2 regions of the Caloramator mitchellensis genome follow, and region 2 is predicted to be linked to the other one. Evidence: predicted binding sites of a transcription regulator. Region 2 holds the regulator's gene; the other holds the start of a gene.

Region 1 (16,613 bases), on a different contig from region 2:
TACCAGAACCCTTAAGCAATTGCACTGATGAAGACTGTATGCACTCTTCATGGGTTTGGGGCGACCCTTCGCTTGTTCTTCATGCTTATACGGGTGACCCGGTTAAAATTAGAGTAATTAATGCCGGAATTAAAGAAACCCACGTTTTTCACTTTCATGTCCATCAATGGAGATTAAACCCTGAGGACCCCAACTCAACAATTATTGATTCCATTTCCATAGGTCCTCAGGAATCCTATACAGTTGTTCCTCTATACGGAGCAGGAAGTTTACAAAAATCATTTGGTGACTCTATATTCCACTGTCATTTGTATCCTCATTTCGAAGCCGGCATGTGGGGTCTTTTTAGAGTCCATGACGTCCTCGAAGATGGAACAAGATTTTACCCTGACGGAACAAAAATAAAAGCTTTAATACCACTTCCAGATAGAACTCCGCCACCAATACCGACACCCCAAAAACCCGGTTTCCCATTGTTTATTCCTGGGGTAGTTGGTCAGAAAGCGCCCGACCCTCCACTTGGTATAATTGGAGGAAGAACCCCAACACAACTTGAGATAAATAGTTTTCATCCAAATGCTGCACCTGGAGCAGCCTTTGCAAACCCCTGTCCACCAAATGCACCTTTAAAAACGTTTGAGATTGTTGCAATACAACTGCCCATTAAATATAATAACCAAAACTGGCACGACCCATTTGGAAGGATATACTGCCTTGCCGAGGATGAGCAGGATATTTTAAACGGAATAAAGGAACCTGAACCGCTTGTTATTAGAGTAAATGCAGGTGACTGCGTCGAAATAAAATTTACTAATAAACTTCCTTTGACCATTGGAGGCAACCTATTTCAATCAGTTCACATTACTACACAATGCACATGTCACGTTCACTTGGTAAAATTTGATGTATTGTGTTCCGACGGTGGTGGCAACGGTTGGAATTACTCAAGCGGGGTAAAACCAGGTGAAACTATAATTTACAGATGGTATGCTGATGAAGAACTGCATACCTGCTTTTTCCATGATCACTTGTTCGCAAACACTCATCAGCAACATGGTTTGTTTGCTTCACTAATTGTAGAGCCACCAGGTTCAAATTATATTTCGCCGTTTACTGGCCTTCCAATCAATAGTGGAACAAAAGCCATTATAGAATCACCCCATGGCAGCTTCAGAGAATTTGCATTGTTTGTTCATGATTTTGCCCTGTTATTTGATGATAATGACAAAGAAATAAATCCACCTCCCTTTCCAGATTCCCATGAGGACCCTGGAGTGATGGGTATAAATTATAAATGTGCACCGCTACAATTTAGGCCTGGAGACCCTGCATATGTATTCAGTTCCTATCTTCATGGCGACCCAGAGACACCACTTCTCGAATGTTATTCAAAAGATAGAATAATAATAAGGCTTATCGATGGTGCTCATGAAGAACAGCATATTTTTAATCTTCACAGATATAAATGGCATAAGGAAATAACTAACCCTCAAGCACCCCTTGTTTGTTCGCAGGTTATTGGGATTTCAGAGGCTTTCAACATTGAGTTTACTGCAGAAGCAGAGGATGACCAGGATGTATTATACTATTTTGCAGGGCTTGACGATTTATGGCTTGGTCTTTGGGGCATTTTAAGGGTATATGGTTCAAAAATGCCGCATCTTGTTCCATTAAACGATAGGCCAGCACCGCCTGAAAGAACAAAAGCCTTTCCAACTCCTACTGGTTCTCCACCTCCAAAGGCACAAGACCCGGGCACGCCTTGTAAATCATGTTCTAAAATTAGGCGATTTGAAATTTATGCTATTCAAAAGAAAATAATTTATAATAAATTTGGAGACAACGACCCAAACGGATTGCTGTTTGTCCTCAAGCAAGACTTGAAGAGAGTTTTAAATGATAAAATTCATCCAAAGCCGCTTATAATAAGAGCAAATGCTGGGGAATGTATTGAAATTATGCTTACAAACCTGTTGCCAGAAAAATTAACGGAAACAGAATACCCGCACATTCCCGTTGAAGTGCCTTATCCTCCATCAAACAGGGTGTCAATCCATGCTCAGATGTTAAATTATGACGTCCGTGGCTCTGACGGTGCTACTGTTGGTTTTAACAACGACCAGACCATAGGTCCAAATGAAAGCATAACCTATAGATATTTTGCAGATGATGAATATGGAACAATAATTTTATCCAGTTTTGGAGATATTAGAAATCATAGACACAGAGGTCTCTTTGGCGCATTGATTATTGAACCACAGGATTCAATTTATATAAATCCATTCAATGGAATTAAAACAAACTCAGGCGAACAAGCTATTATAATACCTGGATTTAAAGAGTCCTTTAGAGAGTTTGTCATATTGTCACACAACGGAATTGACCTACTAGATAAGAATGGAAATAGAATCCCTGAAGTTCATCATGCAGAACATCTTGATTTCGAGGACCAAGGGCATAAGGCATTCAACTACCGATGTGAAAGATTTGAAAATAGATTGCAAATTAATCCTAATAGAGACCTAGTTTTTGATTCTTGTATTCACGGAGACCCAGCAACTCCAATTTTTATCGCAAACGCAGGTGATAAGATTACTTTTCGTTATGCCATGCCTTCAGATAAACCAAGAAACACAACTATTGTCATTCATGGTCATAATTGGCTACAGCAATTGAATAACCCCTATTCTAACCTAATTGGAGTTCAAGGAGCACTCTCTGTCGGAAGTAGTTTGAATATTGAACTTATTGCTGGCGGAAAAGAGAAATTTGTAGGCGATTATCTTTATCGCTCAGGAAATATTAGGTGGGAAATAGAGCAGGGTATGTGGGGAATATTAAGAGTAGTCAAGAAGTCTTGTTCAAAGGTTAAGTCACTAATTCCTAATCTAATATTGATTTTATATAGAATATTGAATCGCAAAATTTAAGGCTGCCTCTATTGAGACAGCCCTTTTTATTAATACATATCTGGCATTCCGCCTGGCATTGCTGGTGCATCCTTCTTTTCTGGGATGTCAGCAACAACAGCTTCAGTTGTTAGGAATGTAGCAGCTACTGATGCAGCATTTTGAAGTGCTGATCTTGTAACCTTAGTTGGGTCGACTATACCAACTTCAATCATGTTTACATACTTTTCATGTAGAGCGTCAAATCCTACTCCCTTATCGCTTGCTTTAACCTTTTCAACAACAACGGCACCGTCAAGACCTGCGTTTTCAGCAATTTGTCTTAGTGGTTCTTCAAGGGATCTCTTGACAATGTTTACACCAACCTTAACGTCAGTGTCATCTATCTTTTCAGCAAGTTCTGCAACAGCTGGAATTACATTGATGTATGCAGTTCCACCACCTGGAACGATACCTTCTTCTACAGCTGCCTTTGTAGCATTTAGAGCGTCTTCTATTCTTAGCTTCTTTTCCTTAAGTTCTGTTTCAGTTGCAGCACCAACCTTTATAACTGCAACACCACCAGCAAGTTTTGCAAGTCTTTCTTGTAATTTTTCTCTATCGAAGTCCGATGTAGTTTCTTCGATTTGAGCCTTTATTTGAGCAATTCTTGCATGGATGTTTTCCTTGTCTCCTCTTCCGTTAACAATAGTAGTGTTTTCCTTTGTTACCTTTACTCTTTCTGCACGACCAAGCATTGTTATGTCTGCTTCCTTTAAATCTCTTCCAAGTTCTTCTGAGATAACTTGGCCGCCAGTTAAGATAGCTATATCTTGTAGCATTTCTTTTCTTCTGTCGCCGAATCCTGGAGCCTTAACTGCAACGCATGTAAATGTTCCTCTTAACTTGTTAACAACAAGTGTTGCAAGAGCTTCGCCTTCTACATCTTCAGCTATGATAAGAAGTTTTCTTCCCTGTTGAACTATTTGTTCTAGTATTGGAAGAATATCTTGTATATTTGAAATCTTTTTGTCAGTTATAAGTATATAAGGGTCATCAAGAACTGCCTCCATCTTTTCAGCATCAGTTACCATGTATGCACTTACATATCCTCTATCAAATTGCATACCTTCAACTACTTCAAGTTCAGTTCCCATTGCCTTTGATTCTTCAACAGTTATAACGCCTTCGCTGCCTACCTTTTCCATAGCATCAGCTATAAGCTGGCCTATTTCTTCATCAGCAGCTGAAATTGCTGCAACTCTTGCTATATCTTCTCTGCCGTTAACATGTTGTGATATCTTCTTAATTTCTTCAACAGCAACATCAACAGCCTTCTTAATACCGTTTCTTACAAGCATTGGGTTAGCACCAGCTGTTACGTTCTTTAAACCTTCTCTTATTATTGCTTGTGCAAGCAATGTAGCTGTTGTAGTTCCGTCACCTGCAACGTCATTAGTCTTTGTAGCAACTTCCTTAACAAGCTGAGCTCCCATGTTTTCATATGGGTCTTGTAGTTCTATTTCTCTTGCTATTGAAACACCGTCGTTTGTTATAAGTGGTGCTCCAAACTTCTTATCAAGAACAACATTTCTTCCCTTTGGTCCTAAAGTTATTTTAACAGTATTAGCAAGCTTATCTACACCTCTTTGCATAGCACGTCTTGCGTCTTCGCCGAACATAATTTCCTTTGCCATTCTAATCACCCCTTCAAGTAAATTATTCTATTACTGCAAGAATATCGCTTAGGTTAAGAATTGTAAACTCTTCTCCATCAAGCTTAACTTCGTTTCCTGAATACTTTGAGAAAATAACCTTGTCTCCAACATTTAACACTGTCTTGTCGTCTCTGTTTACATCTGGTCCAATTGCAACAACTTCAGCCATTTGTGGCTTTTCCTTAGCACTTCCTGGAAGAACAATACCGCTTTTTGTGGTTTCTTCAGCTTCGATTTTCTTAATAACAACTCTGTCACCAAGTGGTTTTAATTTCATCATTACCCCTCCTTGTGTATTTATATTAATTGTAATATTAACTATGTATTTTATTTTGTTAGCACTCAACTCATGTGAGTGCTAATCACACTTTTAATATTAATTAAATGCCATAATATAATCAAATTTCTATAATTATAGCAATTGGTTGAATTTTGACAATATGGGCGATTATTTCATTTTATCTTATTATTTTAGCTTTTTTCTCTGTTTTTTATTAAAATCGGTTGAATTTTAATCTCATCAATTTCATAATTTTCTTTTATGGATGTAATAAAGTCCATTAAAATTGAATATCTCGAATACTTAATGTCTCTTTTATTAAAGTCTATATGTGCTAGTATATCATTTTTTATGATCCTATAATCAAATCCATTATACAGTATCGCATCTCTTGTATTCTTCCATTTTTTTATGTAATCTTTTTCAAAATTCTTCACTCGTATATTAATTTCAACTTTTTCACATTCATTTTCCATTAGTTCAGCAATTCTGTCCTTAAGATATAGTCTTAAACCTTCATTGTTATACTCTAGCAGCTCAACTGAATAATTAATGTTATTGCTGTTAATAGTTTTGCATATAGTATAATCCCCAAAACTTGCAATTAAAAAAAGAAAAACTATCTTCCAGTCAAGTTTGAAATATATAGATAATACTGAATAAAAATACAAAACAATCACTATAGGTATGATAGTAAAAGAATTCCTTCTCTTAAAGACATTAAGCAAAACTTCAACTCTTTTGGACTTCCTTTTAAGCTTAAAGAAATTATTAATGCTGGAAACAATAAAATAGTTAATTCCAAATAACGAAAATATAAATTTAAAACTATATTTAATGTCATAAATTAAGTATACTAAAATAACGATAATCATAGCCAGCGAAACATCGACTTTGAGATTATTAATTAGAGCATTAGAATAAAGAAGATATCTGTATTTTAATATATTAGTATCTACTTTAAATTCGATTTTATTATCAAACTTCAATAGTTCATCTAGCTTATAAACTAACAAATGTTTCTTCTCTAAGATAGCTATGTTATTATCAATTTTTTTAATATCGGCCAATTCATCTAACCCAATTTTATATGGATTTATGAGCACATGTTTCCTTGTATTAATGTTAAAAATTAAAATCTTATCAACCCTTCCCGTTATGTGCAGTATTATATAATCATCAAGGCAAAAGAAACTTGCTACAATATCACTGTTGCTTTTGTAATTTAAATTATATATTTGTTCAACAATCCCATAATAATTAATCCTTAATATTTTAAATACATTGTTCTTATCAAACCCAGCTGCATATAATTTTTCTCCTGATATTTCAAAACTGCTACAGAATAATAGTTCTGTTATAAAAATCTCCCTGATTTTTTTCAACTCATTATTGAATATTTGAATAACTGAACCTTCTTCTGTGCTTCCTAAACAACATAAATTATCGTTATCGTCAAACTTAAAATCAAAAAATATTCCATTGAGTAATAAATTTTTTTCTTCAACTAAATCATTGATATGCAAACTAGTCTTTCCATCAAATAGATTATAGTAGATAAGTCTTTGATTTCTTACAATACCAAAATTGTCAAAAACTTCCTTTAAGAAAATCTTTTTGTTATCTTCCTGAAGGCAGAATATACCTTCATGCTTATTAATCTTGTCAAAATAAACAATTCTGTCATTATTAAAATCGAAACTAACAGGGCAGATTGTGTCATTTAAGTTTATCTTTTTCATGCGATAGCACCCCCTAAGTTTGCTATCTAAAATTATTAGCAAAAAACTAAAATTTTAAACCTTGTTTTCTCGAGCATAATAAAAAAGATATTGTTGTGCAAAACCAGCTAAGTCACCAAATTTATTTTTCCCAAACTGCCTTATTTTATTTAAACTTACATCGGGCGCTAAATAAAATTTTTGCATTATTTTCTTAACCCAAACATCTACAGGGAATGCATCAAACTTCTGCATTGAAAAAAGAAGGACACAATCAGCTACCTTAGGACCTACCCCTTTAAACTCCATAAGCTTTTTCATTGCCTCATCCGTATCTAATTTTTTAATCTCCTCTAAATCAATTTTCTCATCAATAATTTTTCTTACAGCTTCAGCAATATACGGTGCTCTAAACCCTGTCCCACAATCTTCCAAATCCCCAACTGTTGCTCTGGCTAATTGCTCAACTGTCGGAAAAGCATAAAATTCCATCCCTCTAAACTCAATTCTATCCCCAAATCTTATTGAAATATTTTCAACTGCCCTTTTAATCATCGGAATTCTATTGTTAGCAGAAATTATAAAGGAAATAAGCGTCTCAAATGGTTCCTGCTTTAAAATCCTAATTCCGTATCCATACTTGATAGCTTCCTTTAAAATTTCATCCTTTTCCAGCTCTCTTTTAATCTCACCGTAATCTCTACCCAAGTCAAAATATTCCCACCAGAAATTTTTATCCTCCTCTTTAGCCCCCTCAAGGCAAATAACATCATCCTTCTCGTATGCATAAACTACCTTCCCTCCAGCAACTCCTATATATCCATCCTCATATTTATTCCATCTAAAGCACTGACCGCATTCAAAAATATGCTCTAAGTGACATTCACTTGATTTCTTGAGTTCTTGAATTGTTTGACAATTTACATTTGTCTTTTGTGTCATCATCCTCGCCTCCTTTGCAAATTATTATCTTTATTATACATTTTTCTTTAAACAAGTGATAGCATGTTGTTTAATTAAACAAGCAAAAATGCAACCTGGACTTTAAGTGCGCGTTTTCTTCAGGTTATACCTTACGATAGGCACCTTTTTATATGTTCCACTCCGCAGCCACAGCGAACTTTCAACACCAAGCTATCGCGAATTCCGCGCCACAAAAAAAACGTCAATCATAATCTTCCGATTGACGTCTTGAAAATTTATTCTTTTGCAGTGAATAAAACTTGAACTATTTTTCATTGCAGAAAATCCAGTAAAATTTTCTGCACGGTATTATAAACTATATAAAGTATAAATTCTGATATTTGGGAGCTAACGAATTATACCACTTTAACAATTAAACTAATTTTCTATAATTATTTGTCCAAATTGGCATACAACTCAAGAAGTCAAGAAATCAAGTGACAGGCACCTATTTTATTTTTTCTTTAATAACATCCCAGATGCTTCTATCTTCCCATCCAAGGCTCCAGGCACCAATTCCAGGCAAATCAAATTGATTTGCTAGGTCCATTCTCCAGCCCATAGAAGTATTATCCTCAAGCCAAACTATATACTTATATCCATCTGCATTATAGGTAACAACGTTTTGCTGTGCCTTACTGTCAAAAAACATTCGTCCACCATATTGTTGCATATAATTCATGGCTGTATTCGTTGATATAGCCGAAGAGGATACTACAAATTCTTTAATAGTATTAGCTGGCACCTTTATTGAAACAGTCATTGGAATATATCCAATACCTCCATTAAATTCAACCTTATACCAATTTGAACTTTCTCCCAACAATTTATAGGAATCACCTATATTAGCCGGTTGCAGCTTTGTGCTTGAAGTTGAATTACTCGAATACACATAGTAATTAGCCTTTGTAAAGACAACTGAATCATACGGATTATTTACTACCTTTAGCTTATATAATCTTAGGTAAAATGGAACCCCAAGAACTAATTTTTCCTTTGGTATTCCAATTTCTATTAACTCTTCTATTGAATCCTTAACCCATGGATAAGACCCTACTGAACCAGCTGTCGTTGATGATGCAACATGTTCGTCGTAAGCCATGAGAATCATGTAGTCAACATAGTTTATGAGGGCTTGTCTATCATACCACTTTGACCATGTCTGGGAAGTTGAAATTCTAACAACATCTACTGATACAACCATGTTATATTTTTTAAGCTCAGCAGATAGGTCCCTTACAAATGCAGTGAACAAATCCTTGTTTGCGCTTATCGTTCCTAATGCTTCAAAGTCAATGTTTATTCCATCTACGTTATAACTTCTGGCAAGCGAAACAACCTTGCTAATTACTTTTTTCCTTACTGTCGCATTTGTAAACATTGCGTAAGCTCTATCGGCATCAAATTCAACAAACCTTGGCCAAACTTCATAGCCATTGTTGTGAGCCCTTTTTATATATTCTGGGTCTGCATTGTCTATAACATCTATACTTGAAACATTTCTATAATCTCCTGTCATATCAAACCAGGTAGGTGAAACAACATCAAGCCCTGTCTGTGAAGATTTAATATTTATATAATCGGTGTCTTCATCATAGGTTCTTGAGTTTCTACTCTTGTCGTATATATACTGCCATGCTAATGTGAACTTATCATTTGGAATGTTGTCAAGTAAATCCACCTTATCTTTGTGGACGTATCCGATTGAACTTCCCTTTATAATTTTATAAAAATCGCCTTCTATTCCAAGTATTTTGAATGATTCATTCGCAAGCAAAAGCCTGTCATCCAGCGTTCCATCCAATGTCTTAAACATCGTGACATCTTCTTTAAGCCTTATAAATCTTCCAACCAAAGGATTTTCTTCCCTGCTTGGAGTATATTTTGCAACATATTGTGAAGAAACATATCCCTTGTTTGTCTTTAGGAATGTTCCTGATTTTCCTATGATAGCAATTATATTGCCCTTGTAATACTTCCCAACTATGGCGGCTGTTGTAGAAGGGGCTTGTCTAATATTTAATGTTGAAGCAGTTACTACTGCTTTGTAAGAAGTAAAGGTCGAAGTGCTTTGGATATAATTTTTTATATAACTTGAACTGTTATATATATATCCCTTTGAGGTTTTTAAAAAGCTTCCAGATTTCCCTGTTACGGTAACAACAGTCCCTTTTGTATACTTGCCGACTATCTTTGCTGAAGTGCTTGCACTGCTTCTTATATAGATATAATTAGCAATTACCTGAACCTTATATTGCTTAAAGCTTGCCCCAGAATTTGTCGATACAGTCTTTAAATAATTTGGACTGTTATAAATATATCCCTTTGAGGTTTTTAAAAAGCTTCCAGACTTTCCTATTACGGTAACAACAGTCCCTTTTGTATACTTGCCGACTATCTTTGCTGAAGTACTTGCACTGCTCCTAATGTTTAAATAATTAGCAATTATCTGAACCTTATACTGCTTAAAGCTTGTTGTAGCAGACTTAACATCAATATATAAGACTTGTGTAACGATTAAAAAAATGACGAGAGAGAACGATATTTTCGACGAAATTTTCTTCAACTCCCCACTACCCCCTTATTTTTTAAATTTTCGACATATATTTACGTTAATTATAAATAAAAAAAAGGCGTAATTCAACGCCCAATTTTTTCCTTAAACAATTCACTTTCATTAAGTCTATAGCTAAGTGTCAAAAGGCTTTCGCTAAGATGAACATTCTCAACTATTACATCTTCTGGAACAGCAATATCAGTAGGTGCAAAGTTCCATATGCCTTTAATTCCCGACTTTACAAATGCATCTGCTATTCTTTGTGCTTGTTCCTTTGGAACACAAATAATACCAATGTCTGCAGGATTATTCTTTAAAAATGATTCAAGATTGTCAACATCCTGAACTTCTATATCCCTGATTCCCATCCCAATCAATTTAGGATTCCTATCAAATATACCTATCAGGTGAAAACCTAACTTTTCAAAATTTGTGTAATTAGCTACTGCCTGACCTATATTTCCGGCCCCAACGATAACTGTTTTATATTCCTTATTAAGTCCTAGTATTTTTCCTATTTCGTCCCTTAGCGCTCTGACATTGTATCCATATCCCTGTTGGCCAAAATCACCAAAATTATTCAAATCCTGTCTTATTTGAGAAGCTGTAAAACCTATTCTTTCAGATAATTCCTTTGATGATATTCTTTCAATGTCATTTCTTAATAACTCTCCTAAATACCTATAATACTTTGGAAGCCTTCTGATAACAGCCATCGATATTACTGTTTTTTTACTCATTATATCACCTAACCCATTGTTTATATTTTAACATTTGTTCTTAAAAAAAATTGTAGCATTTTTATTTAATTATATAGCAAAATTAAAATTTTGTGAATACTTGTGAAATAATTTATGCCTTTAAATTCTATATTTTGACTTTATTTCTTCGTAATTATATAATATACTCGTAAATTTAATTCTGAGGTGGAAAAATGGTAGTATTAGAAGCCCAAAATATTTCAAAATCATACGGAACAGATGTTATTTTAAAAGATATAAATTTAAAAATTGAAGATAGCGAAAAGGTTGGACTCGTTGGTAAGAACGGTGCAGGTAAAACCACATTGTTTAAAATATTATCAAAGCAAATCGAGCCTGATAATGGAGCTCTTTTTATTTCTAACGATAAGACAATAGGCTACTTAAGCCAGAACATTGAATTCGAAATAACAAACAATGTATTTGAAGAGGCGCTAAAGGTATTTGAAAATGTCAAAAATATCGAAAATAGATTGAGAGAACTTGAATTGTTGATTTCCAGTGAAAAGGATGAGCAAAAGCATAGCGAGCTTTTAAATGAATATGGAATTTTATTAGACAAATTTGACATGCTCGATGGTTATTCGATTGAAAATCAAGTAAGAAGAATTTTAACAGGTCTTGGAATACCATCTTCAGATTTTACTAAGAGCGTGGTAAATCTATCAGGCGGTCAAAAGACAAGATTATCACTTGCAAAGCTCCTTTTAAAAAATCCTGACATTTTGCTCCTTGACGAGCCTACCAACCATCTTGATTTAGAGGCAATTAAATTTTTAGAAGAATTCCTTAAGGAATATAGAGGCGCCTGTATAATAATTTCACACGACAGATACTTTTTAGACGTTATTACCACAAAAACATTTGAGCTTATAAATGGAACAATTGAAGAATACAACGGCAATTACACATATTTTATAAATGAAAGACAAAACAGGTTAGAGGAAAAACTAAAACATTATGAGCTACAGCAAAAAGAAATACAGCGACTTGAGGAGATGATTGAAAGGTTTAGGTCCTTCAACAGAGAAAAAAGCATAAAGCAGGCCGAGAGCAAAGAAAAGATGCTTGATAGAATAGAAAGAATAGAAAAACCTCAAGTATTCCAAAACAGCGTTAAAATCAAATTTGAAATTAAATTCCAAAGTGGAAATGATGTAATAAGCCTTGAAAATATTAAAAAATCCTTTGGAGATAAAACTCTGTTTGAGAATTTATCGCTTTTTATTAAGCGTGGTGAAAGAGTTGCTCTAATAGGCTCAAATGGAAAGGGAAAGACTACCCTTTTTAGGATAATTTGTGGACTTATAGAGCCAGACGCAGGGTTTGTTAGACTAGGAAAAAATGTATTGATAGGATACTATGACCAGGAACAGAGCAATTTATCAGAAGATAAAACGGTAATCGATGAAGTTTGGGATGAATATCCAAACCTTACAACCACTCAAATCAGAAATTACCTTGCAGCATTTTTATTTACTAAGGATGATGTGTTTAAATCTATATCGACGCTATCCGGTGGAGAAAAGGCAAGGCTTTCAATGCTGAAGGTCATGCTTAAAAAACCTAACCTACTTTTATTAGACGAGCCTACAAACCATCTTGATATTCTATCAAGGGAAGCTCTTGAAAATGCCCTTATGGATTATGAAGGAACTATATTTGCTATTTCCCACGATAGATACTTTCTAAACAAAATATTCAACAAGATTATAGAGTTTGACGGTAGCACCTTCTCTGAATTTATCGGTAATTTCGATTACTATATTCAAAAAAAGAATACCAATTCGGATGAAATTGTTATAAACACTGTTGGGAAAACTAAAACACAAATAAAGGACGAAAGGCGAAAAGAACGCGAAAAAAGGGAACAGCAAAAGGCAAAAGAAAACGAAATAAAGGATATTGAAAAGCAAATCGAATCACTTGAATCAAAAATAAGCGACCTTGAAAGCCTTCTTTGCCAGCCAGATATTTATTCTGAACCGGATAAGGTTGTCCAAATCACAAAGGAACTTAATTCTAATAAAGACTTATTAAGTAGATTATATGAGAAATGGGAAGAACTATTGAATTAATCCCAAGAATTATTTTATTTTACAATACCAAAAAACTTTGATATCAATGTTTAAATGAGTTTTCAGAAAACTATTAAATAGATAAATTAAGCTGTCTCCTTTAAGAGACAGCTTCTTCTTCATCTATTGATTTTTGAATTTCATTTAATGCTTTCTTTAATTCTTCAATTGAGAAAGGCTTGTTGATAATATAATCTACACAATCAAGGTCATCGTTCTTCAGCTTTCCTAGCCAGCCTGTCATTAAAATAAATGCTGCATCTTTTTTTCTTTGCTTTATCATCTTTGATATCTGAACGCCTGTAATATTAGGCATTGCAAGGTCGCATATTACAACATCAAAATTATTTTTATCGAATGTTTCGATTATTTTCTCATCATCGTTTACAACCTGTGTGTTATGGCCAAGCACCTCAAGCATCTCTGAAACTACAGCTGCAACCTGACTTTGATCATCTATTACTAGTATGTTTAGTCTTTTCTGATTTATTGAACTAATTATCTTTTCTTCATCATTAAGCATTCTCGCCCTTCTTGGGAATCGGATAATAAATTCACTTCCTTTATTTTCTACGCTGTTTACTTCTATATTTCCTTTCATAGAATTAATTATATTGTAAACAATATGCAACCCTAATCCATTTCCGCGTTCATTCTTAGTAGTGAAGAATGGTTCGAATATTCTTGATAGCACTTCATTATTCATTCCTATTCCATTATCTTTAACTCTAATTATCACGACATCCTTTTCATTATATGACTCAATTTCGATTTGTCCTCCATTTGGCATCGCATCAACAGCATTTGAAATTAAGTTTACGAATATTTCTCTAACCTCTGTAGTTATCCCTTCAATAAATGAACCTGAACGCAAATTCAACCTCATTTCAATCTTTTTCTGCTCTACTTGAGCTTCATATGCCCACTTAGGCTTAGTGATTTCCACCGAGTGAAGTATTGCCTTGTCTATATCAACCTGCTCAACTGCCTTATTTCTTTTGCTTGAAAAATCCTGAATCCTCTTAACAATTTTGGCTCCGTCCTTGGCGCTCTCCTCAATCATATCTAAATAATTACAAAGCTCACTGTCCCTAATTTTCTCCCTTAATACCTGAACATAACCTAAAATAGGAGTCAAAATATTATTGAATTCGTGTGCAATTCCACCTGTTAGTTCTCCTAAAGCCTGGAGTTTGCTTGTTAAAACCATGCTATCCTGAATCTTTTTATATTTCTTAAATTGCAGTATAATCTTTGCTACAGTCTCACAAACTTTATATAAAAATTCTGCATTATCAAACAGTGAATTATTTGTATCTCTTGAAGCTAGCCACATATATCCAAATATGTTATCATCATATTTAATGGGTATAACAACACTTGATGCTATATTATATCTGTTAAAAATTTCTTTATAATGTTTATCCAACTCATTTACATTTATTAGCCAATATTTAAGCCTATCGAAATTAACACTAGTCTTCTTCTTTAAATTATCTGAGAAATAAATTTCTATGATCTCATTAGGAACATTATATGAAATCAAATCAGTAATCCCTTCAGATTCATTTGCATTCATATCGACAAATCCAAAATTTGCATAGGATGTGTTGCAAATATATTTTAATGTAGTTTCGATTATTTCGCCTTCATTCTTTTTATAAGATACTTCAGTTGCTATATTGCTTATGAAATTATATATTTTACTTTCTCTAACTGATTTTTCTCTTCGTTTCAAAAATGTATATACTATGCCCAAAGCTTCTTCATAGGAAAAACTAACAATGTCTTTGTTATGTATGAAAATCTCGTTGATTACTTTATAAATAAAATTGGGATTCAAGTGTGTAATAGCAAAGAAGCCATCAACACCAAATTTATCAAGATTGTAAATACTTAACGCTGATATAGGGTTATTACTAAAGATATCATCCAGTTTTTTCTCATATTGATACAATATTTCTTCTCCATATTCACTTTCAAAGAAGCATTCTCTATCAGCCACCACTGCAACTCCATTAAAACCTTCCTCAATTGCATTATTAATAGTTTTGATGAGTATCTCAGTATTTAAATAAACCTTATTTTCGACAAAATAATTATACGCCGAATCTATCAAAAGTTTTCCGCTCTTAACGAGCGCATCAAAGCAATACCCATATTGTTCAAGGAAAAATTCCAGCTCCTTTAAATTTTGGGCATGTTTATATAATATGCACTTTTTGTTGTTTCTAAGCGCCCAATCAAAATATAGTGCAATTATATCCGTCACATTATCGTCATCTGAAGATATTAAATGATATCTGACCCCATCGCGTAAATATTTATCCAGTTGCATTTTTTCCTCCCAATTCTACAATATTCTACAATGATATTACTACATTTTTGTAACAATTTGCAATATATAATTTATGGATACTTAGTTGACTTTTTAAAATATTATGTAAATTATCCACACCATCCACAGGGTTATCCACATTTTTGTGTTAGTATTTTCAATTACTATATATTTTTCTCCACATTATCCACAGTTAATCGGTTTATTAATTACAAAGAAATCCACAAAGGTTCGAAAATTATCTACATTTTTTTCACAGCTTTTCCCCAATTTTTAGATTTGGATAGGCATTAATTGACAAGCTCGACACCCTTCCTTTTTTGTATGCATAGTAACCCGAAGCTGCAATCATTGCTGCATTATCCGTGCATAACTCTATAGATGGATAGTAAAACTCAAATCCATATTTTTTACATAACAAACTTAATTCGTCCCTTAACCTTGAATTTGCCGCAACCCCTCCTGCAAGTGCAACCTTATTTATCTTTTTAAGTTTAGCTGCTCTTATTGTCTTATTCGCTAAAACCTCTACAACGGACTTTTGAAAACTTGCAGCAACATCCTCTTTTTTTATTTCTATTCCTTGCATGCTCATTTTATTCAAATAATTTAAGACAGCTGATTTTAAGCCGCTAAATGAAAAATCGAATGATTCCTCCTCAAGATAAGCCCTTGGAAAGTCAATTGCATCTTCATTTCCCTGCCTTGCAATTTTATCTATCAAAGGTCCTCCTGGATATCCAAGCCCTAATGCCCTAGCAATTTTATCAAATGCTTCACCAGCTGCATCGTCCCTTGTCTTTCCTATTATCTCATATGTATCGTAATCTTCTATGTAAACCAAATGGCTGTGTCCTCCCGAAACAACAAGGCATAAAAAAGGAGGCTCCAAATACTTATGTTGAATATAGTTTGCACTGATATGCCCTTCTATGTGATTAACTCCAATAAGTGGCTTTTTCAATGATAATGAAAGCCCCTTTGCATAGGATAAACCTACTAATAAAGCACCAACAAGCCCCGGACCATAAGTTGGGGCAATCAAATCAATATCGCTAAATTTAATACCAGCCTCTTTTATTGCTTCTTCAACTATCAAGCTAATTATCTCAACGTGTTTTCTTGAAGCAACCTCGGGCACAACTCCCCCAAATCTCTTATGTATATCAATCTGAGAATAGATTACATTAGAAAGAACTTCCCTTCCATTTAACACAACTGCTGCAGAAGTTTCATCGCAGCTTGTTTCAATTCCTAATGTTAAAAATCTCTCCATAACTTCGCTCCTTTAGTTACTATTAATGACTTC
Region 2 (16,613 bases):
TGCTGGATATAAAGTAGTGGATAAAGTTGAAATTGAAAGTGCAGAAAATGATTTGATTTTTGCAGGACTTATTGGAATGATAGACCCACCAAGAGAAGAGGCAAAAGACGCAGTGCATGTATGTAAAACTGCAGGAATAAAGCCTGTTATGATTACAGGTGACCATAAATCTACAGCCATTGCTATCGCAAAGGAATTAGGGATATTAAATGATGAAAGTGAAGCTATAACTGGTGCTGAACTTGAAAAAATGTCAGACGATGAGTTGTTCAACAATGTTAAGAAATATAGCGTTTATGCAAGAGTATCTCCAGAACATAAGGTTAGAATTGTTGAAGCATGGAAGAAAAATGGTCAGATTGTTGCTATGACAGGTGACGGAGTAAACGATGCACCAGCTTTAAAAACTGCGAATATAGGTGCTGCAATGGGGATTACCGGAACAGACGTTGCTAAGGAAGCTGCTGATATGGTTTTAACAGATGACAATTTTGCAACGATTGTTTCTGCGGTTGAAGAAGGAAGAACAATTTATTCAAATATTAAAAAATCCATAAGTTATCTATTATCCTGCAACATCGGTGAAATAGTGACTTTATTTGTAGCGACGCTGCTCGGTTGGGCAGAACCACTGCTTCCAATCCACATTCTATGGGTTAATCTTGTTACTGATAGTTTACCAGCCCTAGCACTCGGAATGGAAGCGGCAGAACCAGGTGTAATGAAACAGCCACCAAGGGACCCAGATGAAGGTATATTCTCAAAGGGAGCCGGATTTAGAATATTGCTACAAGGTATATTTATAGGTGTTGTTACATTAATCGCTTATGTATACGGAGTAAATTATGGAAAGGCAAGAGGAATGTCATTTGACGAATATGAAATTTTAGGAAGAACTATGGCTTTCTTTACACTAAGTTTATCACAGCTTGTTCATGCGTTTAACAACAGGTATGAGACAAAATCAGTATTAGTTAATGGAATTTTTAAGAACAAGTATTTAAACCTTGCAGCTACAGCATCATTTATAATTCAATTAATAGTTTTAGCATCACCATTCCTTAGAAATATATTTAAGGTGACATTATTAAATGGAGAACAAATAATGGTTGTTGCAGCTTGCTCCATAGCACCACTATTTGCTGTTGAAATTGCAAAATTTATAAGAAAACAAAAATAAAGCATTTTAAAAAATATTAAATGCGTTGCCGTTAAAACGTTGTAAATTGATTTATAGGTTAATTTAAAGAGCCTCATGAAATGATTTCTAAAGGCGCCTCTCATGAGCCTTAGTAACTCTTACTTTTCGACTTTTCAAATGTCTGTAATTTTGAACAGGACGTTCAAAGCCGAGCGGACGACATGGATGTCGTCTCGCGAGGGTAAGACATTTGAAAACAAAGAAAAGTTTAGAGTTACTTGGCGAAATGAGCGAAGCCCAGGAAATCATTCATGAGGCTTAATAATATGACTTACACAATTTATCTCTGTTTTAGCGGCAACAATTATTTCTGAAATTTTGTTTTCAAAAAATTATTGACAATTTCAAAAAAACGAATAATATAATTATGAAATAATAATTTTGAAATTGTATCGATACAACAGGAGGGGTATTATGCAAAACAACAAATTAAGAAAAATAATCTATTCGGCATTAGGAATTGCGATTGTATTTATCGCTACTATTTTTATCAAGATACCTTATGTAAAAGGCTATATCAACTTTGGTGATATTTTCATTTTTGTAATAGGTTCTGTTTTTGGAAGCAGCGTAGGCATGATTGCCGGTGGTTTAGGTTCGGCACTTGCGGATGTTTATCTGACTTACACAATCTATGCACCAGCAACTTTGGTTATAAAGGGCATCGAAGGATTTGTAGCTGCAAAATTGTTTCAAAAATTTGAAGCACAAAACAACAAGCTTATGATGTATGTTTCATATTTCATAGCAGGAATTTGGATGGCATTTGGATATTTGATTTATGAAACTTTCCTTTACGGATTTGCAACTGCTGTTGCATCAGTTCCAGGTAATTTGTTTCAAGGTATAATAAGCGCAATTGTGGCAATCCCATTAATTAGTATGATTAAAGCTGTGTATAAAAGATGATAATTTAATAATATTGGACTTTAAATCCCTATGAATATTTCATGGGGATTATTTTATTTAATGTGATGATTATTATAACTAAGTTTTGGCAAAAATATTAGTGGAGGTGATATTTTGCTTAACAGAATTAGGGATAGAAGAATTGAAAGGAATGGAATATATGAATTGACTTTGCAAATACCAGAAGATGAGTATTTTAGCGTATATGATAGCGTTACAGAATACAGCGCTACGGAGATAGTAGGGAATTATCTTGCTAAGTATCAGGATGACGCAAGATTTGATAATGTCAGAATAAAGCATAACAAAAACGGTCATGTCGTTGATATTAAAGCAGAACTACGATATGTTGACAACGACCATACTGATGCTAGTCCTGTTCCTGATATGCTCAATAAAACAAGACCTTAGTGGAGGTTTATATGTATCTAACATACCTGCTTATTTTTTATCTATTTGGGATTGCTTTATTTTTTGAATGGAGTATCTTTCTGTTAAGTGCAGCGATTACTGCACTTTTTTTAGTAATCTATTATAAAAAGGAGCTTTTTATTTTTGCTGTATTATTTGTATTACTAGGAATAATTACGGCCTATTCAAAAGAAAAGATTGTAGAAAACAAAATCCATTCACTTGAAAAATTTTATTATTATGAAGGGTTTATTAATGAAAAATACGATGATTATTTTCTATTAAACAATACAAAATCAGATTACAAAATAATAGTATTGATAAAAGAAAAAGCTGATATAAATCCTGGGGATTATGTGACTATAAGTGGCAAATTTGAAGATAATCAAATCTATAAAAATAATTATTATTTTTCAAAAAATATATTTGGTAGGGTAAAAGTAGATAAAATTGAAAAAATAAAAGGGGGAAATTATTTAATATCTAAGTTGATAAAAATTAAATACGACACCATTAACAAATTAATTGAGATAGATAAAAAAGGCGGAGCATTTGTTGCAGCACTTTTGTTTGGATATACAAATGAATTTGATTTAGAAACAAAAGAAAAATTTACTCAGCTAGGTATTTCCCATATACTTGCTGTATCAGGGTTTAATCTCGGAATTATTTATTTGTTTATTAATGCAGTTTTAAAAAAGATGCCATTTTATCTTAGAAAATCAATATCTATACTTTTTTGTTTGGCGTGGGTGATTCTATCATCCTTTGAACCATCGATTGTCAGAGCTTTTATTATGCTACTGCTGCTAAATGTAGCAAGAATTATAAAAAGACAATCTGTAAGCATTAACAATTTATCTGCCGCTGCAATAATAATGACTCTTATCAATCCTTATTTAATATACAACACTGGTTTCATTTTATCATTTTCTGCAACTGCTGGAATTCTGGTTTTAAGTAAGCAGGTTGAAAATAAATTAAAGGGATTAAAAATATTAAAAGATGAAGTTTCCATAAGCGTTGCAGCATTTTTATCAACTTTGCCTATAATTATATATTTAAAAGGATATTTTTCTATAATAACTATTCCTTTAAATATTTTAATAAGCCCTATTATTTTTATTATAACAATACTAGCTTTTGCCATGACTTTTTTTTACATTTTAACTTCACTTCAATTTTTATTATATCCCCCGCTAATGCTAAGCAGATTTTTTGTTTTACTAATCGATGGATTAGCTAAATTTAACGCAAATATCTACTTAAAAGGCAGTTTTGCAGTTTTAATTGTATTATATATCTTAATTGCATTAAATTTAGATATCATTAAACTAAAAAAAATAAAATATGCTAATTTAATATTAACAATTATATTGTTTATTTCGATTTTTGCTCCGAATAATAAACTAAGTATAACCATTTTAAATGTTGGGCAGGGAGATAGTATTTTTATTGAAACTCCAAACAGACACTCTATTTTAATTGATACAGGACCTAAAATATCAGATTATACAGCTGCACGGGATAGAATACTCCCATACATTAGAAAAAGAGGATATAACAAAATCAATTTATTAATTATTACTCACACACATAACGACCACTTTGGAGGCTTTGAATATATTAATGGCCATATAAATGTGGATAAAATATTGACAGCTGCAGTATTAAAAAATAACATAGAGTATGTTAATATTATTAAAGGAGATAAAATTATTGTCGACGGTGTAGAGCTTAATATACTTTATCCTAAAGGATATATTGAAACCGATGAGAAAAATGAGAATGCATTAATATTTAGACTTGTATATAAGGATTTTTCAATGCTTTTGCCTTCAGATGCCGACCTTGATGAGATAAAAAATGATTATACAAATTACGACATAATACAGCTTCCACACCATGGTTCGATAGCATCCATGGGAATTGAAACTGCTTTGAAATATAAATTCGATACAGCAGTTATTTCCGTTGGAAAAAATAATTTTGGACATCCTTCGGATAAATTGTTAGATTATCTTAATAAAAAGAAAATAAAATATTATAGAACTGACTTGAATGGTAATATTTTAATTTCAACTGATGGGAAAAAATATATAGTAAAAGGTGATTATGATGCTAACCAATGATTTAAAGGAGTTTGAAAGAGAGTTTCAAAATCATAATGTATTTATTATAGGGGGGATAGAAAAGGATTTTATAAAAAACAGCATAAGAAAAATTTATACTCTTGTTGATTCTAAAGAAACCGATATAAGAATTTTAGATGCTGAAACTGCAGATTTTGAAGAGATTAAAAATGCATGTTTTACAACAACTTTTTTTCAGAGTAGAAAGATAGTTCATATAAAAAAACTTAACGTTATTGGAATAAGTGATAATGAAAAGAATGCAGTTGATAAAAATTTAGTTAAAAACATTATAGAAATAGTTAAATCATTGCCTGATGATACAGTTTTATTAATTACAGTTGAATTGCCACTGGATTTGAATAATCAGCTATGCAAGGTTGTTCAGGAGATAGGTGTGGTTGCAGACTACACATGGTCTAAGCAGGATTTACCAAACTATGTTGACAAAATGTTAAATAAAAACGGGAAAAAAATAGGGAAAGCAGAGATTAATTATTTTTTAGATGCAATTAATTATTCACAAGATTACGTAAAGAGCGAAGTGGATAAACTAATAGATGTTTCGATTAACGAAGAAAAAATAACAAATGAAATGATAGATAGCATTGTAACAAGGACTGTTGAAAGCAATGTATTTAAGATGGTAGACAGCATTGGCAGAAAGGACGCTCAATCGGCTATTTCTATATTAACCAACTTAATCAACCAAAATGAACCTATTCTAAAAATACTTACTATGATCACACGGCAATTTAGGCTCCTATATTTATTGAAGAGTATAGAGGAAAGAAACAGAAATATCTCAGAGGAAGAGGCGTTGAAAAAATTAGGGCTTGATTTAAAGAGGCGATTTATTCTAAGGAATTTAAGAACTCAAAATCAAAAGTTTTCAAAGAATGAGCTTGTTAAATGTCTTAATTTATGCCTCGAAACGGATTTTAATATAAAATCAGGTAAGAATAGCGACGGAAATCTTGCTATGGAACTTTTAATTTTAAACATTTGCAAATAAAAAACACCCTTTAAGGGTGTTTTAATTATTGATTAGCTACTTTGTTTAACTTAAGAGTAAGTCTTGACTTATGTCTTGCAGCAGCGTTTTCGTGTATAACTCCCTTAGCAGCTGCCTGGTCAATCTTTCTTACTGCTTCAACAAGTAAAGCCTTAGCCTCATCAATATTTCCGCCGTTTAAAGCTAATTCGAACTTCTTAATTGCAGTTCTCATTGATGATTTAATCATTCTGTTTCTAAGTGTTCTTCTTTCTGTAACTTGTATTCTCTTTAAGGCTGATTTTATGTTTGCCATTGCCTACCCTCCTCGATTTCGTATTTTTATTTTTAGCAGATGGGGAATCTGCGAAGGAGTCTTAAGTATTACAACAAATGATATTATAACATTAATGGGTAAGCATTTCAAGTAAATTATACCTTAAAAATTAAATATTTTATGAAGGTATAGTAATTTTTAGAATGGAAAATATATAAATAGAAAAAATTAAAGAGGTGGTAATATGTTTAATGTCAGGACTGACCTTGCAATTGAAGCACGAGAAATATACAAAGAGGGAAGCAATAGGGAAGTCCCTGGGGTATCAGTTGATGTTAATGAGGATGATGAGGATATTAGAATTACTGTGGTTAAGGTTTTAGACGAAAAGGGCGCAAAAATAATAGGAAAACCAATTGGAAGCTATATTACAATGGAGGTTCCAGGAATTAGACATTATGATGCTGAATTTCACGATAGATTAGGCAAATCTCTTGCTAAGCAGCTTGTGGATTTAATCAAGCTTAAGAAAGACGGAACTGCACTTGTTGTAGGTCTTGGAAATTGGAATGTGACTCCAGATTCGCTTGGACCAAAGGTTATATCAAAACTATTTGTAACAAGACACTTAAAACAGTATATGCCGCAATACTTAGAAGAAGGCATCAATCCACTTTGTGCAATATCACCTGGAGTTCTTGGTATAACAGGAATTGAAACTGCGGAAATAATCCAAGGAGTAGTTGAAAAGGTTAAACCCGATGTAATAATCGCCATAGATGCGCTTTCATCAAGAAAAATGGAAAGAGTAGTGACAACAATTCAAATAGGGGATACGGGAATAAATCCAGGTTCAGGTGTTGGCAATAGGAGAATGGAACTGTCTCAAAGCACTTTAGGAGTTCCAGTTATCGCAATTGGGGTTCCAACTGTTGTAGATGCTGCAACTCTTGCAAATGATACAATAGATTTAATGATTGATAATCTAATAAAACAGAGCAAGAACAACAAGGATTTTTATAACATGTTAAAAAACGTAGATAAGAATGAAAAATATACTATGATTCGTCAGATTTTAAATCCATATATAGGCGATTTAATGGTAACTCCAAAGGAAATAGATAGTTTAATTGAAGATATCTCAAAAGTTATAGCAAACGCAATAAACATTGCGGTGCATCCAGGTGTTGAACTTAAGGATATAAATAAATATATACATTAAAGCCCATCCGTATATAGGATGGGTTTTTTGTATTAACTTTAAAATTTAAATCATATAAATATTACGAGTGAATTGCAAAGGGGAAGATGGGTATGCATAAGAGGTTAGATTGGAATTTAATTTTAGAAAATATAATTAAATTTATTATTGCACTTTGGGCTTTTAAGACGATGCTGTCGTTAATGTTTCCAGTAATACTATTAAGCTTAGGCGAGCAATATAAAAAGAACCTTTATACTTTTTTAATCAATAATTCAACAAATATTTTTACATATTATGATGTTGAGGAAGATAGTGAAAAAATAAATACATCAAGCATAATAATAAAATACCTAACTGGAATCGATATTTATGATTTAAAGAGTGTAATTGCACTTGAAATTCCACTGATAAATCAAATAGATAAGCAGATACTTCTTGCAAAAGAGGAAGGACCTGTAATCGTTGTCCCAAGAGTTGAAGAGGATTTAGACGATGAAGAAAAAATAGAACAAAATGAAGAGGAGCAGGATAAACAGCAGCAAACGGAAAATACAAATCAAAATGAAGACATTAAGGTGATAGATGAAAAAAATTTGAGCTCTCCTAAAAAGAAAAAATTGGACCCTCGAAAACCACTCGTTTTAATCTATCATACGCATACAACTGAAACATATAACAAGGATGGCAATGTTAAGAATTTTACAACCGATTCAAAGTATAATTTGATTAGAGTTGGGGATGAATTGAAGAAAGAACTTGAAGAAAAATACGGAATTGCAACAATACATGATACAACATATCATGATGTGCCAAAGAGAGAAGGGGCTTATTCTAAATCAAGACCTACAGTTCAAAAGTATCTAAAAAAATACAATACGTTTCAGATTATAATTGATTTGCATAGGGATGCAAGTGTTTCAAGAAGTAAAACTACTGCGATTATAAAGGATAAATCCTATGCAAGAGTTATGTTTGTGGTTGATACATTAAACAAAAATCATACTAAAAACAATATTACTACCTCCAAGATTAATGATACCCTTAATTTGCTTTATCCAGGGTTTTCGAGGGGAATAATGTATAAGCAGTCAAAGCTGCACTATAATCAGGACCTGTCATCTAAAATAATACTAATAGAGGTGGGCTCTACGGAAAATAGCCTTGAGGAAGCAATTAATACTGCACAAATACTTGCAAGGGCAATAGCACAAAACATTAATTAATCTTGCTTTTGTTTTATTTACAGATTTTAATATTTAATATATAATAATTTAATAGCGAATCAAAGGATGAAGTAAACGTATTCTACCACAAGGAGGATAACTATGCCAAGTGATAGACAAAAGAAGATTAGAAATTTTTGTATAATAGCACACATTGACCATGGTAAATCTACATTAGCGGATAGATTGATTGAGACAACTGGAACGCTTACTAAAAGAGAAATGGAAGACCAGGTTCTTGACACTATGGAGCTTGAAAAGGAACGTGGTATAACTATAAAGGCTCAGGCAATTCGTCTTGTTCATCATGCAGAAGATGGAGAGGAGTATATTTTAAACTTAATCGACACTCCAGGACATGTCGATTTTAACTATGAGGTTTCAAGAAGCCTTGCTGCATGCGAAGGGGCTCTTTTGGTTGTAGATGCTACACAGGGCATTCAGGCTCAGACGCTTGCTAACTGCTATCTGGCGCTTGACCACGATTTAGAGATTATACCAGTAATCAATAAGATTGATTTGCCAAGCGCAAGGCCTGATGAGATTAAAAAGGAAATAGAAGATATAATAGGACTTGATTGTTCAGATGCTCCACTCATTTCTGCAAAGGTTGGACTAGGTATAGAAGATGTTTTAAAGGCAATTGTTGAAAAGATTCCATGCCCAACTGAAGATGAAGATGCTCCATTGAGAGCTTTGATATTTGACAGTTATTACGACTCATATAAAGGAGTTATAAGCTATGTAAGGGTAAAGGAAGGAACTATTAAAAAAGGAATGAAGATAAAGCTTATGGCTTCTAAAAAGGAATATGAAGTAACTGAAGTAGGTATATTCAGACCTTCATATATGGAAGTAGAAGAGCTTAAGGCTGGCGATGTTGGATATGTTTGTGCAAGCATTAAAAATGTAAGGGATGCAAGAGTAGGGGATACTATAACTGAAGCGGGAAGAGAGGCAAGCGAGCCATTGCCGGGCTACAGACCAGCAATTCCTATGGTTTACTCAGGTTTTTATCCAACAGACAGTGCAAAATATGAGGAATTAAAGGAAGCACTTGAAAAACTGCAGCTTAATGATGCAGCGCTTGTCTTTGAGCCTGAAACATCAGTTGCATTGGGATTTGGATTTAGATGTGGATTCTTAGGGCTTTTACACATGGAAATTATACAGGAGAGACTTGAAAGGGAATACAACCTAGACCTTGTAACAACAGCACCAAGCGTTATTTATAAAATTACAAAGACTGACGGTGAAGTTATTGAGCTTACAAATCCAACAAATATGCCTTCTCCAACTGAAATAGACTATATGGAGGAGCCATATGTAAAGGCAACTATTATAACTCCTTCTGATTTTGTCGGAGCTGTAATGGACCTTTGCCAGAACAAAAGAGGCGAATTCAAGAATATGGAATATATTGAGACAACAAGAGTTATGCTTCACTATGAAATGCCGTTAAATGAAATAATATACGATTTCTTTGATGCATTGAAATCAAGAACAAAGGGGTATGCTTCACTAGATTATGAATTAATTGGATACAAGGAATCAGAACTTGTTAAGCTTGATATATTGTTAAATGGAGACATAGTTGATGCTCTATCCCAAATTGTTCCTAAGGAAAGAGCATATCAAAGAGGAAGAGCAATAGCTGAAAAACTTAAGGAAATAATTCCAAGGCAGTTGTTTGAAATACCAATTCAAGCTGCTGTAGGAGCAAAGATTATAGCAAGGGAAACAGTAAAAGCTATGCGCAAGGACGTTCTTGCTAAATGCTATGGAGGAGATATTTCGAGAAAGAAAAAGCTTCTTGAAAAGCAAAAGGAAGGTAAAAAGAGGATGAAGCAAATAGGAACTGTTGAAGTTCCGCAGGAAGCATTTATGGCTGTATTGAAGGTGGAATGATGGAAAGAGTGCTTTATGTTCATGTCCCATACTGCAAAAGAAAATGTTTGTATTGTGACTTTTATTCAATAACTGATTTTACTTCACAGGATATTTACATTGATGCTCTTTTAAAGGAAATAGACAGAATAGAAGAAATAAAATTAAAATCGATATTCATCGGTGGGGGAACCCCCACCGTTTTGTCTAATTTTAACCTTGAAAGACTATTGAAAAGGCTTTCGAAATTTAGTGCCGCTGAGTTTACAATAGAGGCAAATCCAGGAACAGTCGATATCGAAAAACTGTTGATTCTAAAGGACAATGGAGTAAACAGATTATCCTTTGGGCTTCAGACTGTTCAGGATAGACTCCTTGAAAGGTTAGGAAGGATACATTCGTTTGAAGAATTTTTGAAGAATTTTGAATTGGCCAGAAAAATAGGATTTAACAACATTAATGTTGATTTGATGTTTGACATACCTGGACAGACATTAGAAGATTGGAAGGAAACATTAAAAAGGATAACAGATTTAAGACCAGAACACATTTCCTGCTATAGTTTGATTATTGAAGAGGGAACCCAATTTTATGATTTGTTTGAAAAGGGCCAACTTGATATTGCAGATGAGGATATAGACAGAAGTATGTATCACTTTGCAATTGATTTTTTAAAGGAAAAAGGTTATGAACACTATGAGATATCAAATTTTTCATATCTCGGCTTTGAATGCATCCACAATTTAACCTATTGGAACGAAGAGGAATACTATGGCGTTGGAGCAGCGGCCCATTCGTTTATCGACCACTATAGATATTCAAATGCTGCTGATATAAAAAGATATATACAAGATGTTGAAAAAAATATTTATGAGGATAAAACATTTATATCGACAGAAGAGGAAATGTCTGAATTTATGTTTTTAGGATTACGAAAAATACAAGGAGTTTCAAAAAAGGTATTTACACAGAGATTTAATAAAGATATTATTAATGTGTATGGTAATGTATTGGAAGAATTGATAAAAAAGGAACTGGTAATAGACGATGGTAAATATATAAAGCTTACTACCAAAGGACTTGATGTTGCAAATTATGTTTTCGAAAAGTTTATATAATCGGGGGGATTAATATGTCAAGGGAAACAGATGTAACTTTAAGGAATAAAATTATTTACTCAGTTTATGTAAGAAATCATGGCAAAAACGGCACTTTCAAAGATGTTGAAGACGATTTGGAAAGAATTAAGGACTTAGGAGCAGATATAATTTGGCTTATGCCTATTCATCCAATAGGGGTTGTAAACAAAAAAGGAACTTTAGGATGTCCTTATGCTATAAAAGATTATAGAGATGTAAATCCTGAGTATGGGACTTTAGAAGATTTTAAAAGACTTTTAAGCAAAATACATACTTTAGGGATGAAGTGTATAATTGATGTTGTTTATAACCACACATCTCCGGATTCTTATCTTGCTGTAAATCATCCAGAATACTTTTATAAAAAGCCTGATGGAAAAATGGGCAACAGAGTTGGAGAATGGACAGATGTTGTAGATTTAGATTATTCAAATATTGAATTATGGGATTATCAAATAGAAACTTTGAAATACTGGGTTTCACTTGGAGTAGATGGCTTCAGATGCGATGTTGCTTCATTACTACCTATTGAATTTTGGTTAAAAGCAAGAGAAGAGGTTTTAAAAATAAACAAGGATGCTATATTTCTTGCTGAAAGCGTTCACCCCGGCTTTATAATTCATATGAGGGAAAATGGATTCAATGCACTTTCGGATAGCGAAGTTTTCCAAGCCTTTGATATTTGCTATGACTATGATGTCCATGATGAGTTCATGGGTTATTTTAAAGGGACGAATGGATTAAAAGAATATATTAAAAGATTGCAACTGCAAGAGGCAATATACCCTGCAAATTATGTTAAACTTAGATTTTTAGAAAATCATGACCAGCCGAGGGCAAAAAAAATCATTCCTGATGAAGTGCTTCTTAAAACATGGACGGCTTTTATTTATTTTCAGAAGGGAGCAACGTTGATTTATGCTGGACAGGAAGCACAGGATTCCAATACACCAAGTTTATTTGAAATCGATAAAGTTGATTGGAGTGGGCTAAATCAGGATTTTGTAGAATATATGAAACGCCTTTCAAATATTAAGAAGAAAGAAATTATGGCAAAGGGAAACTACCGAATAGGCCTTGTTGATAATATGGATGTTATTTTGGCTACATATTCATTAGGTGATAACAAACTTATAGGAATTTTCAATGTTGGAAAACATGAGGGAGAAATTAAATTAGATTTAGAGGATGGAATATATTCTAACTTAATATCAAACGAAGATATTGAAGTATATAATGGCAAGATAAAACTCAAATCAAGTCCAATTATAATTGAAATATAATACAATAAAAGCTGCCTCGATTTAACAGAACTACTGCATCGAGGCAGCCTTTTTTAAAATATTTTTTATAGAATATATTGACAAATTAAAACAGAAGTGATATTTTTTATTTTAGAGTTAGCACTCACTGTTAAAGAGTGCTAACAAGGGTAAAGGAGGTGGCAGCATGGATATTGGCGAAAGAAAAAAACACATACTAAAGGCAATTATCGACGACTACATTGAGACAGCAGAACCAGTTGGCTCAAGAACAATAGCTAAAAAGTATGAGATGGGAATTAGCTCCGCCACCATTAGAAATGAAATGGCTGATTTAGAGGAATTGGGTTTTTTGGAACAGCCTCATACATCAGCAGGAAGAATTCCTTCGGATTTGGGTTATAGATATTATGTTGATAAACTGATAAACATTAAAAACCCAACAAAGGAAGAAGAAAATGAAATTAAAAAGATTCTGCAATTAGTAACTTTATGTGAAATTGACAACATTATAAAAAGAACAACAAAGCTTTTATCTGAAGTTACAAGCTATACAGCAGCTGTATTATCTCCTTCAGTTAGAAGAAGTTCACTAAAATCTATACAATTGGCTCAGATCAATGAAACCGACGTTCTTGCAATAATAATAACCGACACAGCTGTTATTAAACATGTAGTTGTAAAGCTGCCAAGAAAAATAGAATACGATACATTAATAAAAATTAATAATCTGTTGAATGATAAATTAAGGGGACTATCGATAGAGCAAATTGATTTGTCTGTTATAAGCCAAATACTTTTGGAGCTTAAGGGTTATCATGAAATATTAAATGCCATAATACCTGTCTTGTATGAATCATTGAAATCTGTAGATTGCGATGTTTACCTGGAAGGCACGACAAATATTTTCAGATATCCTGAATACAACGACATAAATAAGGCAAAAAGCTTTTTAGGGCTTCTTGAAAAGAAGGATACATTAATAGATATTTTAGCTGATGATTCGGACTATCTAAAGGTTTCTATAGGTAGTGAAAATGAAAATGCTGAAGTTAAGGACTGCAGCATAGTAAGAGCATCCTATATGGTTGGAAATAAAGTAGTAGGGACAATTGGCGTTATTGGACCTACAAGAATGGATTATTCAAAGGTAATAGGTATATTAAAATATATTGCTGACAATCTTAACGACATATTAAGAAATACTTTCTAACAGGGTGGTGAAGTTAATGTCTCAGGAACAAAATTTAAACGAATTAGAGCAGAATGAAAATGCTGAATTAAATGAAGAAAAGATTGAAGAGCAAACTGCAGAAGAAGATTCAGAAAATAATAATGAGATTGAGGAGTTAAATAAAAAATTGATGGAGAAGGAAACACAGTATCAGGAAACATTAGACCTATTAAAAAGAACCATGGCAGACTTTGATAATTTTAGAAAGAGAACACAAAGGGAAAAGGAAACGATATATGATGATGGATTTGCAGATGCTGTAAAGGAGCTTTTGCCAGTTCTTGATAATCTTGAAAGGGCAACTCAATATTCTGATAGTGAAGATAAAAATGCTCTTTTAGAAGGTGTTCAGATGATACTAAAGATTTTTAAGGATACGCTTCAAAAGTTGGGCGTAGAGGAGATAAAGGCTGATGGCGAAAAGTTTAATCCTGATTTTCACAATGCAATAATGCACATTGAGGATGAAAACTTTGAGGAAAACACAATAGTTGAAGTTTTCCAAAAAGGTTATAAATATAAAGATAAAATTATAAGATATAGCTTGGTAAAAGTAGCTAATTAAAAAGGAGGATGAGTTATGGGAAAGGTAATAGGAATTGACTTAGGAACTACCAATTCATGCGTTGCTGTTATGATAGGTGGAGAGCCAGTAGTTATACCAAATGCAGAAGGTGGAAGAACTACTCCATCTGTTGTAGGTTTCAAACCAAATGGAGAAAGAATAGTAGGCCAGGTTGCTAAAAGACAGGCAATAACAAACCCAGATAAGACAATCATATCAATCAAAAGACATATGGGAACAAACTACAGAGTAAAAATCGATGACAAGGAATACAGCCCAGAAGAAATTTCAGCTATGATTCTAATGAAGCTTAAGGCTGATGCAGAAGCTTACCTTGGAGAACCTGTTACACAAGCTGTTATAACAGTTCCAGCATACTTTAATGACAGCCAAAGACAGGCAACTAAGAACGCTGGTAAGATTGCAGGACTTGATGTATTAAGAATTATTAACGAACCAACAGCTGCATCACTTGCTTACGGCCTTGACAAGATGGATAAAAATCATAAAATACTTGTATACGACCTTGGCGGTGGAACGTTCGACGTTTCAATACTTGAAATTGGCGATGGAGTATTTGAAGTTAAGTCAACTAACGGAAATACTCACCTTGGTGGAGATGACTTTGACCAAAGGATTATGGACCACATAATAAATACATTTAAAGCTGAAACAGGCATTGATTTAAGAAACGACAAAATGGCGCTTCAAAGATTAAAGGAAGCTGCTGAAAAGGCTAAAATTGAACTTTCACAAATGACTCAAACAGAAATAAACCTTCCATTTATAACTGCAGATGCAACAGGTCCAAAACATATTAATATGTCTTTAACAAGAGCAAAGTTCAATGAATTAACTGCCGACCTTGTTGAAGCTACAATAGAACCTATGAGAAATGCTCTCAGAGATGCTGGACTTACAATGAACGATATTGACAAGGTTATACTTGTTGGTGGTTCAACAAGAATACCAGCAATTCAGGATGCAGTAAAGAACTTTACAGGAAAAGAACCAACGAAGGGAATAAATCCAGACGAAGCAGTTGCAGTAGGTGCTGCTATTCAAGCTGGTGTTCTAACTGGAGAAGTAAAGGATTTATTGCTGCTTGACGTTACTCCGCTTTCACTTGGTATCGAAACTCTTGGAGGAGTATTTACAACTCTTATCCCAAGAAACACAACGATACCAACAAAGAAGAGTCAGATATTCTCAACTGCAGCAGATGGCCAGACATCAGTTGAAATACACGTTCTTCAAGGCGAAAGACCAATGGCAAGGGACAACAAGACTCTTGGAAGATTTACTCTTTCAGGAATTCCACCTGCTCCAAGAGGAATTCCACAGATAGAAGTTACATTTGATATAGATGCTAACGGTATTTTAAATGTTTCAGCAAAGGATTTAGGAACAGGAAAGGATGCAAAGATTACAATAACTGCATCAACACACCTTTCAGATGATGAAGTTGAAAGAGCAGTAAAGGAAGCTGAAAAATTTGCAGAAGAAGATAGAAAGAGAAAAGAAGAAATAGAAGCAAGAAATAACGCAGATAATTTAATATATCAAACAGAAAAGACAATGAAGGATTTAGGAGATAAATTAACAGCAGATGAAAAGAGCAAGATAGAAGAGAAGATTAAGGCTGTAAGAGACGCAATGAGTGGAAATGATGTTGAAGCCATAAAGAAGGCTTCGGATGAATTGACTCAATCCTTCTATGAAATTTCATCAAGAATTTACGCACAAAACAATCCAAACGCTGGTCAGGGATTTGAAGGATTTAACCAAGGTGCAAACAACCAAAACGATGGAGATATAAATGTAGATTACGACGTAAAGGACGACAAGTAATGCTTTAAGAGGGATTAAAATCCCTCTTTTCTGTATGTGGAAGGTGGTGACTATATGGCAAAGGATTATTATCAAATACTTGGAGTAGACAAAAACGCATCCGACGAAGATATAAAAAAGGCATTTAGGAAGCTAGCCCTTCAGTATCATCCGGATAGAAACCCAGGGAATAAAGAAGCAGAGGAAAAGTTTAAAGAGATAAATGAAGCATATCAGGTTCTTTCAGACCCTCAAAAGAAGGCACAATATGACCAGTTTGGAACAGCTGATTTTAATGGTCAGGGATTTGAAGGCTTTGGAGGCTTTGGAGGATTTGAAGGTTTT

What was found. The regulator HrcA, encoded in region 2, represses chaperone genes, less so after heat shock. The targets are predictions, from matches to a motif close to TGTTAGCACTCNNNNNNNNNGAGTGCTAACA.
Region 1: a site for HrcA is predicted at 4,940-4,970, ahead of ABG79_RS02235 (co-chaperone GroES). Genes of this name have one in related genera too.

The regions. Positions count from the first base shown of each region.
Region 1 is NZ_LKHP01000002.1:127,790-144,402, forward strand. Features, by position in the region: gene ABG79_RS02225 (multicopper oxidase domain-containing protein) at 1-2,930, shown strand, start outside; gene groL (chaperonin GroEL) at 2,960-4,585, opposite strand; gene ABG79_RS02235 (co-chaperone GroES) at 4,608-4,883, opposite strand; gene ABG79_RS02240 (hypothetical protein) at 5,078-6,628, opposite strand; gene ABG79_RS02245 (DNA-3-methyladenine glycosylase family protein) at 6,683-7,549, opposite strand; gene ABG79_RS02250 (SH3 domain-containing protein) at 8,019-10,136, opposite strand; gene ABG79_RS02255 (redox-sensing transcriptional repressor Rex) at 10,211-10,867, opposite strand; gene abc-f (ribosomal protection-like ABC-F family protein) at 11,062-12,966, shown strand; gene ABG79_RS02265 (ATP-binding protein) at 13,067-15,304, opposite strand; gene tsaD (tRNA (adenosine(37)-N6)-threonylcarbamoyltransferase complex transferase subunit TsaD) at 15,558-16,580, opposite strand.
Region 2 is NZ_LKHP01000006.1:8,793-25,405, reverse strand. Features, by position in the region: gene ABG79_RS06345 (calcium-transporting P-type ATPase, PMR1-type) at 1-1,180, shown strand, start outside; gene ABG79_RS06340 (ECF transporter S component) at 1,616-2,110, shown strand; gene ABG79_RS06335 (hypothetical protein) at 2,225-2,521, shown strand; gene ABG79_RS06330 (DNA internalization-related competence protein ComEC/Rec2) at 2,533-4,653, shown strand; gene holA (DNA polymerase III subunit delta) at 4,640-5,668, shown strand; gene rpsT (30S ribosomal protein S20) at 5,694-5,963, opposite strand; gene gpr (GPR endopeptidase) at 6,169-7,146, shown strand; gene spoIIP (stage II sporulation protein P) at 7,239-8,351, shown strand; gene lepA (translation elongation factor 4) at 8,454-10,259, shown strand; gene hemW (radical SAM family heme chaperone HemW) at 10,259-11,356, shown strand; gene ABG79_RS06295 (alpha-amylase family glycosyl hydrolase) at 11,371-12,660, shown strand; gene hrcA (heat-inducible transcriptional repressor HrcA) at 12,827-13,852, shown strand; gene grpE (nucleotide exchange factor GrpE) at 13,869-14,438, shown strand; gene dnaK (molecular chaperone DnaK) at 14,454-16,289, shown strand; gene dnaJ (molecular chaperone DnaJ) at 16,344-16,613, shown strand, end outside.